DNA from 3 places in the Streptomyces sp. NPDC002602 genome. Region 2 is predicted to be linked to each of the others. Evidence: riboswitches for the same ligand, from Rfam matches in the RefSeq annotation. Region 2 holds a riboswitch; each other region holds the start of a gene.
The links. Region 2 has a riboswitch for thiamine pyrophosphate ahead of ACFYW3_RS20515 (thiamine ABC transporter substrate binding subunit). Riboswitches for the same ligand answer to the same signal wherever they lie in the genome.

Region 1 (4,100 bases), on a different contig from region 2:
GGCCTCGATGCCGCGCGCGAGGATCGAGTACGGGGGTTGCTCCGTACGGAACCGCGGCAGCGCTCGGCGCTCCGAGACGTGGTGGGCCTCGACGAGTTCCTCGGCCGGGAAGGTGGAGCACCCGAAGGCCCGGATCTTGCCGGCCCGCACCAGATCCCCGAGTACGGCCAGGGTCTCCTCGACGTCGGTGCCGTGGTCGGGCCGGTGCACCTGGTAGAGGTCGATCCAGTCGGTGTCCAGCCTCCGGAGGCTGTCCTCCACGGCCCGGACGATCCACCGCCGCGAGTTCCCGCTGCGGTTGCGTCCCTCCCCCATCTGGAAGTGCACCTTCGTGGCGAGCACGACGTCGTCGCGGCGCCCCTTGAGCGCCTTGCCGACGATCACTTCCGACTCGCCCGCGGAGTACATGTCCGCGGTGTCGACGAAGTTGATCCCCCGGTCGAGCGCGGCGTGGATGATCCGTACGCACTCCTCGTGATCCGGGTTCCCCACGGCCCCGAACATCATCGTGCCGAGGCAGTGCGCGCTCACCTCGATGCCGGTCCCGCCCAGATTCCTGTATCGCATGGTCATGGCGGTGGACTCTAGGAGTTGAAGCACACTCGAACGCAAGGGATTCGAGGTGCGAGTGTCACCACCGACGGGCGAAGGTGCCGCCGTTGTCCGATCCCCCCGGTCCGGACAACGGCGGCACCGCGCCCTGCGTCAGTCCGCCAGTGGCAGGTAGACGCGGTTACCCGAGGCGGCGAACTCGGCTGACTTCTCCGCCATGCCCGCCTGGATCTCGTCCGCCTTCAGGTCACCACCGTGCTCACGGCGGATGTCCTGGGAGATCTTCATCGAGCAGAACTTGGGACCGCACATGGAGCAGAAGTGCGCGGTCTTGGCCGGCTCAGCCGGGAGGGTCTCGTCGTGGAATGCGCGGGCCGTGTCCGGGTCGAGGGCCAGGTTGAACTGGTCCTCCCAGCGGAACTCGAACCGGGCGTCCGACAGGGCGTCGTCCCACTCCTGGGCGCCCGGGTGTCCCTTGGCCAGGTCGGCCGCGTGTGCGGAGATCTTGTACGTGATGACACCGGTCTTCACGTCGTCCCGGTTGGGCAGACCCAGGTGCTCCTTGGGCGTCACGTAGCAGAGCATCGCGGTACCCCACCAGGCGATCATGGCCGCGCCGATGCCGGAGGTGATGTGGTCGTACGCGGGAGCGACGTCGGTGGTCAGCGGCCCGAGCGTGTAGAACGGCGCCTCCTCGCAGATCTCCTGCTGAAGGTCGATGTTCTCCTTGATCTTGTGCATCGGGACATGGCCCGGGCCCTCGATCATCGTCTGGACGTTGTGCCGCTTGGCGATGGTGTTCAGCTCGCCCAGCGTCCTCAACTCCGCGAACTGCGCCGCGTCGTTCGCGTCGGCGATGGAGCCGGGGCGCAGGCCGTCGCCCAGCGAGTACGTGACGTCGTACGTCGCCAGGATCTCGCAGAGCTCCTCGAAGTTCGTGTAGAGGAAGTTCTCCTTGTGGTGCGCGAGGCACCACGCGGCCATGATCGAGCCACCCCGCGAGACGATGCCGGTCTTGCGACGGGCGGTCAGCGGCACGTACGGCAGCAGCACGCCGGCGTGCACCGTCATGTAGTCGACGCCCTGTTCGGCCTGCTCGATGACCGTGTCCTTGTAGATCTCCCACGTCAGGTCCTCGGCACGGCCGTCGACCTTCTCCAGCGCCTGGTACAGCGGCACGGTGCCGATCGGGACGGGGGAGTTGCGCAGCACCCACTCACGCGTGGTGTGGATGTTGCGGCCGGTGGAGAGGTCCATGACCGTGTCGGCGCCCCACTTGGTCGCCCAGGTCATCTTGTCCACCTCCTCCTCGATGGAGGAGGTGACGGCCGAGTTGCCGATGTTGGCGTTGACCTTCACCAGGAAGCGCTTACCGATGATCATCGGCTCGATCTCCGGGTGGTTCACATTCGCCGGAAGCACCGCGCGACCCGCCGCGATCTCCTCGCGGACGACCTCGGGGGAGACGTTCTCGCGGATCGCGACGTACTCCATCTCCGGGGTGATCTCGCCCCGTCGGGCGTACGCGAGCTGTGTGACGGCGGCGCCGTCGCGGCCCCGGCGGGGCTGACGGGGCCGACCCGGGAAGACCGCGTCGAGGTTCTTGAGACCACCGCGGGGGGACGTGTGCTTGATGCCGTCGTCCTCGGGGCGCACGGGACGGCCCGAGTACTCCTCGGTGTCACCGCGACCGATGATCCAGTTCTCGCGGAGCGGAGCAAGACCCCGGCGGACGTCCGTCTCGATCTGGGGATCGGTGTACGGACCGGACGTGTCGTAGAGCGTCACGTCCTTTCCGTTGGTGAGGTGGACCTGGCGGACCGGCACCCGGATGTCGGGGCGGGAGCCCGCCAGGTATCCCTTGTGCCAGCCGGGCTGGCGCTCGGTCTGGCCGTCGACGTCCTGGCTGACGGCAGGCGTGCGTGCGTCCTGAATGGTCATGAGACCTGATCTCCCTACGCCGGCATTACCCGGTAACAGGTTCGGCGGTCGACGCAGCCTCTTCCCGTACGTCGTGACGACGTGCGTACGGTGATCAGCGTCCTCTCAGCCCGGTGCTCCGAGCTCCCGCGTTGTGCAAAGGTGCCCCCACGCTAGCGTCATCTGTGGCGTGCTGAACAGTGGGCCCCCTCATCTCTTGCGATGATCGGCCGGTGACGACCTCGCCGCAGCCCCCCACCGAGCCCGCAGAGCACACCGGTCACACCGGTCACGAACACGCCCCACTCGGCCATGTGCCAAGCCCCTCCCACGGACATTCCCACAGCCATGGCCACGGCCCGGCCGCTCCCGTTTCCAAGCACCTGCGCAAGGTCATCGCGGCCGTACTGATCCCGTTCGCCACCGCGGTCTTCATCGGCATGGTGGTCCTCTGGCCGGGGGGCGCCCCTGCCCACGAGCGCACCGGCGTCGGGTTCGACCGCCAGACCCAGCAGGGGAAGGTCGTCACCCTGGCCCAGGTCGACTGCAAGTCGGTGAACGCCTCGCAGGTGCCCCCCACGGGCGACACGTCGACCCCGGAAGGCCGTGAGGCCCAGGCCGCGCAGACCGGCGAGTGCAAGAAGGCCACCGTCGAGGTCACCAGCGGCCCCGACAAGGGCCGGACCTTCTTCGAGATCGTCCAGCCCGGCGCTCCGCGCCAGTTGGCGAGCGGTCAGGAGGTGGTGGTCGCGTACGCCCCGGACGCACCCCGGGACCTCCAGTACTCCGTGATCGACCTCAATCGGAAGTTCCCGATGGCACTGCTCGCCGGGATCTTCGCCATCGCGGTCGTCATCGTCGGGCGAATGCGTGGACTGTTCGCACTGATCGCGCTCGCTGTCAGTTTCACCGTCCTGACCCTCTTCATCCTCCCGGCGATCCTCCAGGGTTCCAACCCTCTGCTCGTCGCGGTGATCGGGGCCAGCGCGATCATGCTGATCGCCCTCTACATGTGCCACGGGCTGACCGCGCGCACCTCGGTCGCCGTCCTCGGGACGCTCGTCTCGCTTCTGCTGATCGGCCTGTTGGGATCCTGGTTCATCGGATGGGCGTTCCTCAGCGGGAACACCGACGACAACACCGGTCTGATCCACGGTCTGTACCCGGAGATCGACATGAGCGGCCTGTTGCTCGCAGGCGTGATCATCGGTTCCCTGGGCGTCCTCGACGACGTGACGGTCACCCAGACCTCAGCCGTCTGGGAACTCCACCAGGCCGACCCGAAGATGGGCCCGCGAGCCCTGTACCGGGCGGGCATCCGGATCGGCCGCGACCACATCGCGTCCGTGGTCAACACGCTGGTGTTGGCGTACGCGGGCGCCGCGCTGCCCTTGCTCCTGCTGTTCTCGATCGCGAACAGCAGCATGGGCTCGGTCGCGAACAGCGAGCTGGTCGCGGAGGAGATCGTACGGACCCTCGTGGGCTCGATCGGGCTCGTGGCCTCTGTACCGGTCACCACGGCACTGGCCGCGTTGGTGGTCTCCGCCGACCGCCCGGGCGCTCCGGACACCGCGCCGGCCGCGGGTCCGGCACGTGGTGGCCGGGGCCGGCGGCGCAAGCGCTGAGCG
Region 2 (4,100 bases):
AGGCCGAGGACTCCAAGGTCTCCATCCGCGCCGTCCGCCGCAAGGCGAAGGACGCCCTCGACAAGCTCGTCAAGGACAAGGAAGCCGGCGAGGACGAGGTGCGCCGCGCCGAGAAGGAGCTCGACGACACCACCGCGAAGTACGTCGCGCAGGTGGACGAGCTGCTGAAGCACAAGGAAGCCGAGCTCCTCGAAGTCTGATGAACGACTCTTCCTGGCAGCCGGAGCCGGTTCCGGCGGGTCCCGCATACGATGCGCAGGCGGGCCCGCAGACTCGGCCCATGCCCATCGTGCCCGATGCCGCCGGCCGTGACTTCGACGACCGGGAAGCACGCGATCGGGGGGCCGCCGCCGCAGGCGGCCCCTTCTTCCGCGACGAGACGCCGCCGCAGGAGCCCATGCCCAGCCCTCCGCCCCCGCCCTCACAGGCACCGCAGGACCCCTCGCCCCCACCGCCGAAGAAGCGTGCGGGGCGGGATCTGCGTGCCGCCATAGGGGTCGGCGTCGGCCTCGGTGCGGTGATCTTCGCTTCGCTCCTCATCGTCAAGGCGGTCTTCGTCGGCGTCGTCGTCGTCGCGGTCGTCGTGGGGCTGTGGGAGCTCACCTCCCGGCTCCAGGAGAAGAAGGGCATCAAGGCGCCGCTCGTCCCGCTCGCGGTCGGTGGCGCCGCCATGATCATCGCCGGATACGTCCGGGGGGCCGAGGGAGCCTGGGTCGCCATGGCCCTGACCGCCCTCGCGGTCCTGGTCTGGCGGATGACCGAGCCGCCCGAGGACTACCTCAAGGACGTCACGGCGGGTGTCTTCGCGGCGTTCTACGTACCCTTCCTGGCGACCTTCGTCACGATGCTGCTCGCCGCCGACGACGGTCCGCAGCGGGTGATGACGTTCCTGGCCCTGACCGTGGTCAGTGACACCGGGGCGTACGCGGTGGGCTGGCGCTTCGGCAAGACCAAGCTCGCGCCGCGCATCAGCCCCGGGAAGACCCGTGAGGGGCTCTTCGGGGCGGTGGCCTTCGCGATGGTGGCCGGCGCGCTGTGCATGGAGTTCCTGGTCGACGGCGGGGTCTGGTGGCAGGGCCTGCTGCTGGGGCTGGCCGTCGCGGTCAGTGCCACGCTGGGCGACCTCGGCGAGTCGATGATCAAGCGGGACCTGGGCATCAAGGACATGGGGACCCTGCTCCCGGGACACGGCGGGATCATGGACCGGCTCGACTCCCTGCTGCCGACCGCTCCGGTGGTGTGGCTGCTGCTGGCCGCTTTCGTCGGCACCGGCTGACACCGGCCTCCGGTTACTCTTGAAAGGCGTGCTGCTTCTGCGGCGCGCCTTTCGTCTTACGAGGAGTACCTGCCATGGCCCGCCCTGTTCCGGGAGAGCTCACTTTCGTCGCCCCTCGCGGGGTGAAGAAGCCGCCCCGGCACCTCGCCGACATGACCCCGGCCGAGCGCCGCGAGGCGGTCGCCGCGATCGGCGAGAAGCCGTTCCGGGCCAAGCAGCTCTCCCAGCACTACTTCGCGCGGTACGCGCACGACCCGGCGGAGTGGACGGACATCCCGGCCGCCTCGCGGGAGAAGCTCCGCCAGGAGCTGCTGCCGGACCTAATGAACGTCCTGCGGCACATCTCGTGCGATGACGACACCACGCGCAAGACCCTGTGGAAGCTGCACGACGGCACGCTCGTCGAGTCCGTGCTGATGCGCTACCCGGACCGGGTCACCATGTGCATCTCCTCGCAGGCGGGCTGCGGGATGAACTGCCCGTTCTGCGCCACCGGCCAGGCGGGTCTGGACCGCAACCTGTCCACGGCCGAGATCGTGCACCAGATCGTGGACGGCATGCGAGCGCTGCGCGACGGCGAGGTCCCCGGCGGGCCGGCCCGACTGTCCAACATCGTCTTCATGGGCATGGGCGAGCCGCTGGCCAACTACAACCGGGTCGTCGGCGCCATCCGTCGGTTGACCGACCCGGAGCCCGACGGTCTGGGGCTGTCCCAGCGCGGCATCACCGTCTCCACCGTCGGTCTGGTCCCGGCCATGCTGCGGTTCGCCGACGAGGGCTTCAAGTGCCGTCTCGCCGTGTCGCTGCACGCCCCGGACGACGAGCTCCGCGACACCCTCGTGCCCGTGAACACCCGCTGGAACGTCCGTGAGGTACTCGGCGCGGCCTGGGAGTACGCGGAGAAGTCCGGCCGTCGCATCTCCATCGAGTACGCCCTGATCCGCGACATCAACGACCAGGCCTGGCGTGGTGACCTGCTCGGCAAGCTCCTCAAGGGCAAGCGCGTGCACGTCAACCTGATCCCGCTGAACCCGACCCCCGGCTCGAAGTGGACGGCCTCGCGTCCCGAGGACGAGAAGGCCTTCGTGGAGGCCATCGCCCGCCACGGGGTGCCGGTGACCGTACGCGACACCCGCGGTCAGGAGATCGACGGCGCGTGCGGCCAGCTGGCAGCCTCGGAGCGCTAGCTTTCGTTTCCGGTCAGTCACATTCGGCCACCGGGGTACTCTGTGGCCGAACAAATTTCATATTCCGACAGGGGAGCGCCACAGCGCTGAGAGTGCGGTAACCGTCACCGCAGACCCTCTGAACCTCGCCCCGGTCATTCGGGGTAGGAAGTTCGGTCACCACTCAAGCTGTTGCGCCCTGCCCGGCGTCCGCTCCACAGAGCGCCGGGCAGGGCCGCGTCTTCTCCTGGACATCCCAGGAGGAATTCACCAGTGAGCACCACCAGGAAGTACGCGGGCCTCGCGCTCGTGGCCGCGCTGGGCGTCGGCACCCTCAGTGCCTGCGGCGACGGCGAGGCCAAGGACAAGCCGTCGGCGGGCGCGAGCGACGCACCGAAGTCCAAGACCGTCACGCTCGTCTCCCACGACTCCTTCAACGTCAGCGACGCGGTCCTCAAGGAGTTCGAGCAGCGGAGCGGCTACACGGTCAAGAAGCTGAAGTCCGGGGACGCGGGCGCCGCCCTGAACCAGGAGATCCTCACGAAGGGCTCCCCGCGCGGCGACGTCTTCTTCGGCGTGGACAACACCCTCCTGTCGCGCGCCCTCGACAACGGCATCTTCACCCCGTACGAGGCCAAGGGCCTGGCCGAGGTCAAGCCCGAGTTCGTGCTCGACAAGGAGCACCGGGTCACCCCGATCGACTCCGGCGACATCTGCGTCAACTACGACAAGAAGTACTTCGCCGACAAGAAGATCGCCCCGCCGCAGACGCTGGACGACCTGATCAAGCCGGAGTACAAGGACCTGCTGGTCACCGAGAACGCCGCGACCTCCTCGCCCGGTCTCGGATTCCTGCTCGCCTCCGTCGGCAAGTACGGCGAGGACGGCTGGAAGGACTACTGGACCAAGCTGAAGGCCAACGGCGTCGAGGTCGTCGACGGCTGGGAGCAGGCCTACAACGAGCGGTTCTCCGGCTCGGCCGGCGGCAAGAAGGCCAAGGGCGACCGCCCGCTGGTCGTCTCGTACGCCTCCAGCCCGCCGGTCGAGGTGCTGTACGGCGAGCCGAAGCCGGCCGAGGCCCCGACCGGTGTCTCCGCCGGCACCTGCTTCCGCCAGATCGAGTTCGCGGGTCTGCTGAAGGGCGCCAAGAACGAGGAGGGGGGCAAGGCCCTCCTCGACTTCCTGATCAGCAAGAAGTTCCAGGAAGACATGCCCCTGAACATGTTCGTGAACCCGGTCGTCAAGAACGCGGCGCTGCCGGAGCTCTTCACGAAGCACGGTGTGGTGATCGAGAAGCCGGAGAACGTCGCGCCGGAGACCATCGCCAAGAACCGTGAGCAGTGGGTCAAGGCATGGTCCTCGCTCGCCGTGAAGTAGGACGGGTGAGCCCGAGGGGGGGGACGCGGGCCACGCTGGTCAGGCTGGGCCTGATGGTGATCCCGCTCGCCTTCTTCGGGCTGTTCTTCGCCTATCCCGTCGCCGCGATCGTCGGGCGCGGGCTGAAGACCGACGACGGGTGGCAGTTCGGCCGGATCGGCGAGGTGCTGGGCCGGCCCGACATCGCCGACGTGCTGTGGTTCACCACCTGGCAGGCCCTCGCGTCGACGGCGCTCACGCTCCTGATCGCGCTCCCCGCCGCGTACGTCTTCGCGCGCTTC
Region 3 (4,100 bases), on a different contig from region 2:
GATGCCCAGTCGGGAGAGCACGGACAGCACCGACCCCTGGACCGTCGGGTCCAGGCGGCGCATGGCCACGGTGGTCAGTTCCGTGCCGGAGGCGATCAGGGCGCGTTCCAGGACGTCCAGGCTGGGGGCGCCGCCCGTGCCCATGATCAGGCGGGAGGTGAAGGTCCGGCCGCCGAGGGAGAAGAGGTCGTCCGCCATCGTGGTCAGCCTCCCTGGACCGCGGTGAGGACCTCGACCCGGTCGCCTTCGCCGACCTCGGTGTGCGACCACCGGCCGCGCGGCACCACGGTCTCGTTGAGTGCCGCCGCGACGCCCTGGTGGGCGCGCGTCAGGGTGGCGACCACCGCGTCGAGGGTGGTGCCGGCCGCGACCTCGCGCGGCTCGCCGTTGACGGAGATGGTCATGCGTACGACTCCTGACGTGCCTGGGTGAAACGGCGCGGGGTGAAGGGGCGGGCGACCTCCGGCATGGTGCCGGTGGCCAGCAGTTCCGCCATGACGTCGCCGGTGAGCGGGGTCAGCAGCACCCCGTTGCGGTAGTGCCCGGTGGCCAGGTGCAGGCCGGGCAGTTCGGTGGGTCCGAGCAGCGGGGCGTTGTCGGGGGAGGCCGGTCGCAGGCCCGCCCGGGTCTCGGTCAGCGGGAGTTCGGTGATGCCGGGCACCAACTCGTGGGCGTCGCGCAGCAGCTCGTACACCCCGCCGGCGGTGACGGTGGTGTCCCAGCCGAGTTCCTCGCTGGTGGCCCCGACGACGAGTTCGCCGTTCTCGCGCGGCACCAGGTAGACGTGGCTGCCCCGGACGACGGCCCGTACGGTCCGGGAGAGGAACGGCGCGTACGAGGCCGGCACCGTCAGCCGCAGCACCTGACCCTTCACCGGCCGTACCGGGACCCGCACCTGCGGTGGCACGCCCGCCAACCGCCCGCTCAGCGAGCCCGCGGCCAGCACCACCTGGTCGGCGCGCAGCTCCGTGCCGTCGTCGAGCGCGGCCCCCGCGGCCCGGTCGTGCAGCACGGTCAACCGGTCGGCGCCGGCCCGGTGGACGCTCACCCCGGCCCGTTCGCAGGCGGCCAGCAGTGCGGCGGCGAGCCGGCGCGGGTCCACCTGGTGGTCCCCGTCGACGCGCAGGCCGCCCCGGACGCCCGGGGCCAGCATGGGTTCCAGGCGCCGGCACTCGCGGCCGGTCAGCCACTGCGACTCCAGCCCGCAGCGGCGTTGCAGCGCGTGCAGTTCGCGCAGGTGGAGACGGTCGTCGGAGTCGAGGGCCACGGCGAGGGTGCCGCAGGCGCGGTAGCCGATCCCCAGCCCGCCGGAGGCCTCGGTGAGTTCGGCGGCGAACTCCGGGTAGCGGGCGGCGGAGGCGACGTTGAGCCCGAGCAGGGTCTCCTCGCCGTAGTGCAGCTCGGTGACGGCGGCGAGCATGCCGGCCGCGACCTGGGCCGCGCCCCCTCCGGGGGACGGATCGACGAGTACGGTGCGCAGTCCGCGCCGGGCGGCCCGCCAGGCGACGACCAGGCCGATGACGCCGCCCCCGATGACGAGGACGTCGTGACCCGCCGGTCGTGACACGTGCGGTGAACGCGATGAGTGCATGGGTGTCCAGCCCCTCCCTTCGCCGGCATGACCCGGATCAGGTTCGTACGGTCGGAGGCCGGTCAGCCTCCCTCTCAGCCCGGTGCGCCCGGACTCCCGCGATAGGTACGGTGGCCAGACTAACCCCGGGGTCGATGCCGGGTAAGGCTGCCTCCCCGCCCGCTATTCCTGACGCACCGTCAGAAGATTAGGGTGGGAGACGTGAGCGAGCAGACGGAACAGACTCAGAGCGGCGTCGTCATCGTGGGCGCCGGAATGGCCGGCGTGCAGACCGCCGTGGCCCTGCGCGAACAGGGCTACACCGGCCCCGTGACCCTGCTGGGCGCCGAACCCCACCAGCCCTACGACCGGCCCCCGCTCTCCAAGGCGGTCCTCCTGGGCAAGGCCGAGGACTCCGCGTTCGACGTGGACTTCGAGGGGCTCGACATCCGCCTTCGACTGGGCACCGAGGTCACGGGCCTGCGCGCGGGAGCGCGCGAACTCGACACGGAGGTCGGCCCGGTCCCGTACGAGGCCCTGGTCCTGGCGACCGGCGCCGAACCGCTGACCCTGCCCGGCTCCGAGGGCGTCCGCGGCGTCCACCTGCTGCGCACCCTCGACGACGCCGCCCGACTGCGCCCCGTCCTCGCCGCCGCCCCGGCCGTCGTCGTGGTCGGGGCCGGCTGGATCGGCGCGGAGTTCGCCACCGCGGCCCGGGAGGCGGGCTGCGCCGTCACCGTCGTCGAGGCGGCCGACCGGGTCCTGGCGGGGGCCCTGCCCGCCGAGGTCGGCGAGGCGATGGGCCGCTGGTACGCCCAGGCGGGCGCGACCCTGCTGACCGGCGCCCGGGTGGCCTCGGTGGAGCCGGGCCGGGTCCTGCTCTCGGACGGCCGGGAACTGCCGGCCGGCGCGGTCATCGTGGGCATCGGGGCCCGCCCCGCCACCGCGTGGCTCGCGGACTCGGGGATCGACCTGGGACCGGACGGCTCGGTCACGGCCGACGCCTGGCTGCGGACCTCGCTGGAGGACGTGTACGCGGTGGGCGACTGCGCCTCGTTCCCCTCCGCCCGCTACGGGACCAGGCTGCTGGTCCACCACTGGGACAACGCCCTCCAGGGCCCCAGGGTGGTCGCCGCCGACATCCTGAGCGGCGGAACGGACCGGGCCTACGACCCGGTGCCCTACTTCTGGTCGGAGCAGTTCGGGCGCTTCGTGCAGTACGCCGGGCACCACGACGGCGCGGACGAGACGGTGTGGCGGGGCGACCCGGCCGACCCGGCGTGGTCCGTCTGCTGGCTCCGCGACGGGGTCCTGGTCGCCGTCCTCGCCGTGGGCCGCCCCCGCGACCTCGCGCAGGGCCGCCGCCTGATCGAATCCGGCACCGCCCTGGATCCGGCCAAGGTCGCCGACCCCGCAACCCCCCTGAAGTCCGCCGCGGCCTGACCCCGGCCACGGTCGCGGGGCGCCGCCGCGCCGGGCGGGGGCCCGGTGGCGCCCGCCCCGGCGCCCGGACGGACGGCCCGGGTACCGGCGGCCGGCCCGAGATGGCAGGCTTGTCCCCGTGACCGAGATTGACGCAAAGATCGATGCCCTTGTCCCCGCCTGGCTGTACCTCCCCGACATCGCGGAGATGCTCGACATCGAAGTGACCCGGGTCCGCCAGCTGGTCAAGGAAGGTCAGCTGCTCGCCGTGCGCCGCGGCGAGAACCGCTCCCTCCAGGTACCCGCCCCCTTCATCGACGGCGACAAGGTCGTCAAGGGCCTCGTCGGCCTGCTGACGGTGCTCCGCGACGACGGCTTCTCCGACGCGGAGATCCTGGAGTGGATGTTCACCGCCGACCCCACCCTGCCCGGCACCCCCGCGCAGGCGCTGAGCGAGAATCGCGGCACGGAGGTGAAGCGCCGCGCTCAGGCGCTCGCCCTCTGACCGGCTGATTCGCCGAACCAATCGGTGTACGGGCCGAGCGCGCGGGCCCGTACACCGCCACGACCACGGGGGGTACACCCATGCAGCAGCTGTCCGACGCCCGGCTCTATCTGTGCACGGACGCCCGCAAGCGGCAGGGTGACCTTCCCGAGTTCCTCGACGCCGTCCTGGCCGGCGGGGTGGACGTCGTCCAGCTCCGCGACAAGGGCATGGAGGCGGGGGAGGAGCTGGAACACCTCCAGGTCTTCGCCGAGGCGGCCCGCCGCCACGGAAGGCTCCTCGCGGTCAACGACCGCGCCGACGTCGCGCACGCCATCGGCTCCGACGTCCTGCACCTCGGCCAAGGGGACATCCCCGTTCCCGCCGCCCGCGCGATCCTCGGCCCCGACGTCCTCATCGGCCGCTCCTGCCACTCCGAGTCCGAGGTCGACGCGGCCGTCGCCGAGCCCGGCGTGGACTACTTCTGCACCGGCCCCTGCTGGCCCACCCCCACCAAGCCCGGCCGGCACGCCCCCGGCCTCGGGCTCGTCCGCCACGCCGCCTCCCTCGCGCAGGACCGGCCCTGGTTCGCCATCGGCGGCATCGACGCCGGCAACCTGGACG

Region 1: another riboswitch for thiamine pyrophosphate. It lies ahead of thiC (phosphomethylpyrimidine synthase ThiC); the one in region 2 lies ahead of ACFYW3_RS20515 (thiamine ABC transporter substrate binding subunit).
Region 3: another riboswitch for thiamine pyrophosphate. It lies ahead of thiO (glycine oxidase ThiO); the one in region 2 lies ahead of ACFYW3_RS20515 (thiamine ABC transporter substrate binding subunit).

The regions. Positions count from the first base shown of each region.
Region 1 is NZ_JBIAQX010000006.1:204,897-208,996, reverse strand. It holds gene ACFYW3_RS19285 (aldo/keto reductase) at 1-567, opposite strand, end outside; gene thiC (phosphomethylpyrimidine synthase ThiC) at 706-2,493, opposite strand; TPP riboswitch at 2,488-2,633, opposite strand; gene ACFYW3_RS19275 (YibE/F family protein) at 2,706-4,097, shown strand.
Region 2 is NZ_JBIAQX010000007.1:89,473-93,572, reverse strand. It holds gene frr (ribosome recycling factor) at 1-200, shown strand, start outside; gene ACFYW3_RS20525 (phosphatidate cytidylyltransferase) at 200-1,276, shown strand; gene rlmN (23S rRNA (adenine(2503)-C(2))-methyltransferase RlmN) at 1,351-2,463, shown strand; TPP riboswitch at 2,523-2,631, shown strand; gene ACFYW3_RS20515 (thiamine ABC transporter substrate binding subunit) at 2,716-3,819, shown strand; gene ACFYW3_RS20510 (iron ABC transporter permease) at 3,873-4,100, shown strand, end outside.
Region 3 is NZ_JBIAQX010000002.1:78,360-82,459, reverse strand. It holds gene ACFYW3_RS05760 (thiazole synthase) at 1-198, opposite strand, end outside; gene thiS (sulfur carrier protein ThiS) at 204-404, opposite strand; gene thiO (glycine oxidase ThiO) at 401-1,591, opposite strand; TPP riboswitch at 1,589-1,701, opposite strand; gene ACFYW3_RS05745 (NAD(P)/FAD-dependent oxidoreductase) at 1,793-3,013, shown strand; gene ACFYW3_RS05740 (Rv2175c family DNA-binding protein) at 3,132-3,497, shown strand; gene thiE (thiamine phosphate synthase) at 3,578-4,100, shown strand, end outside.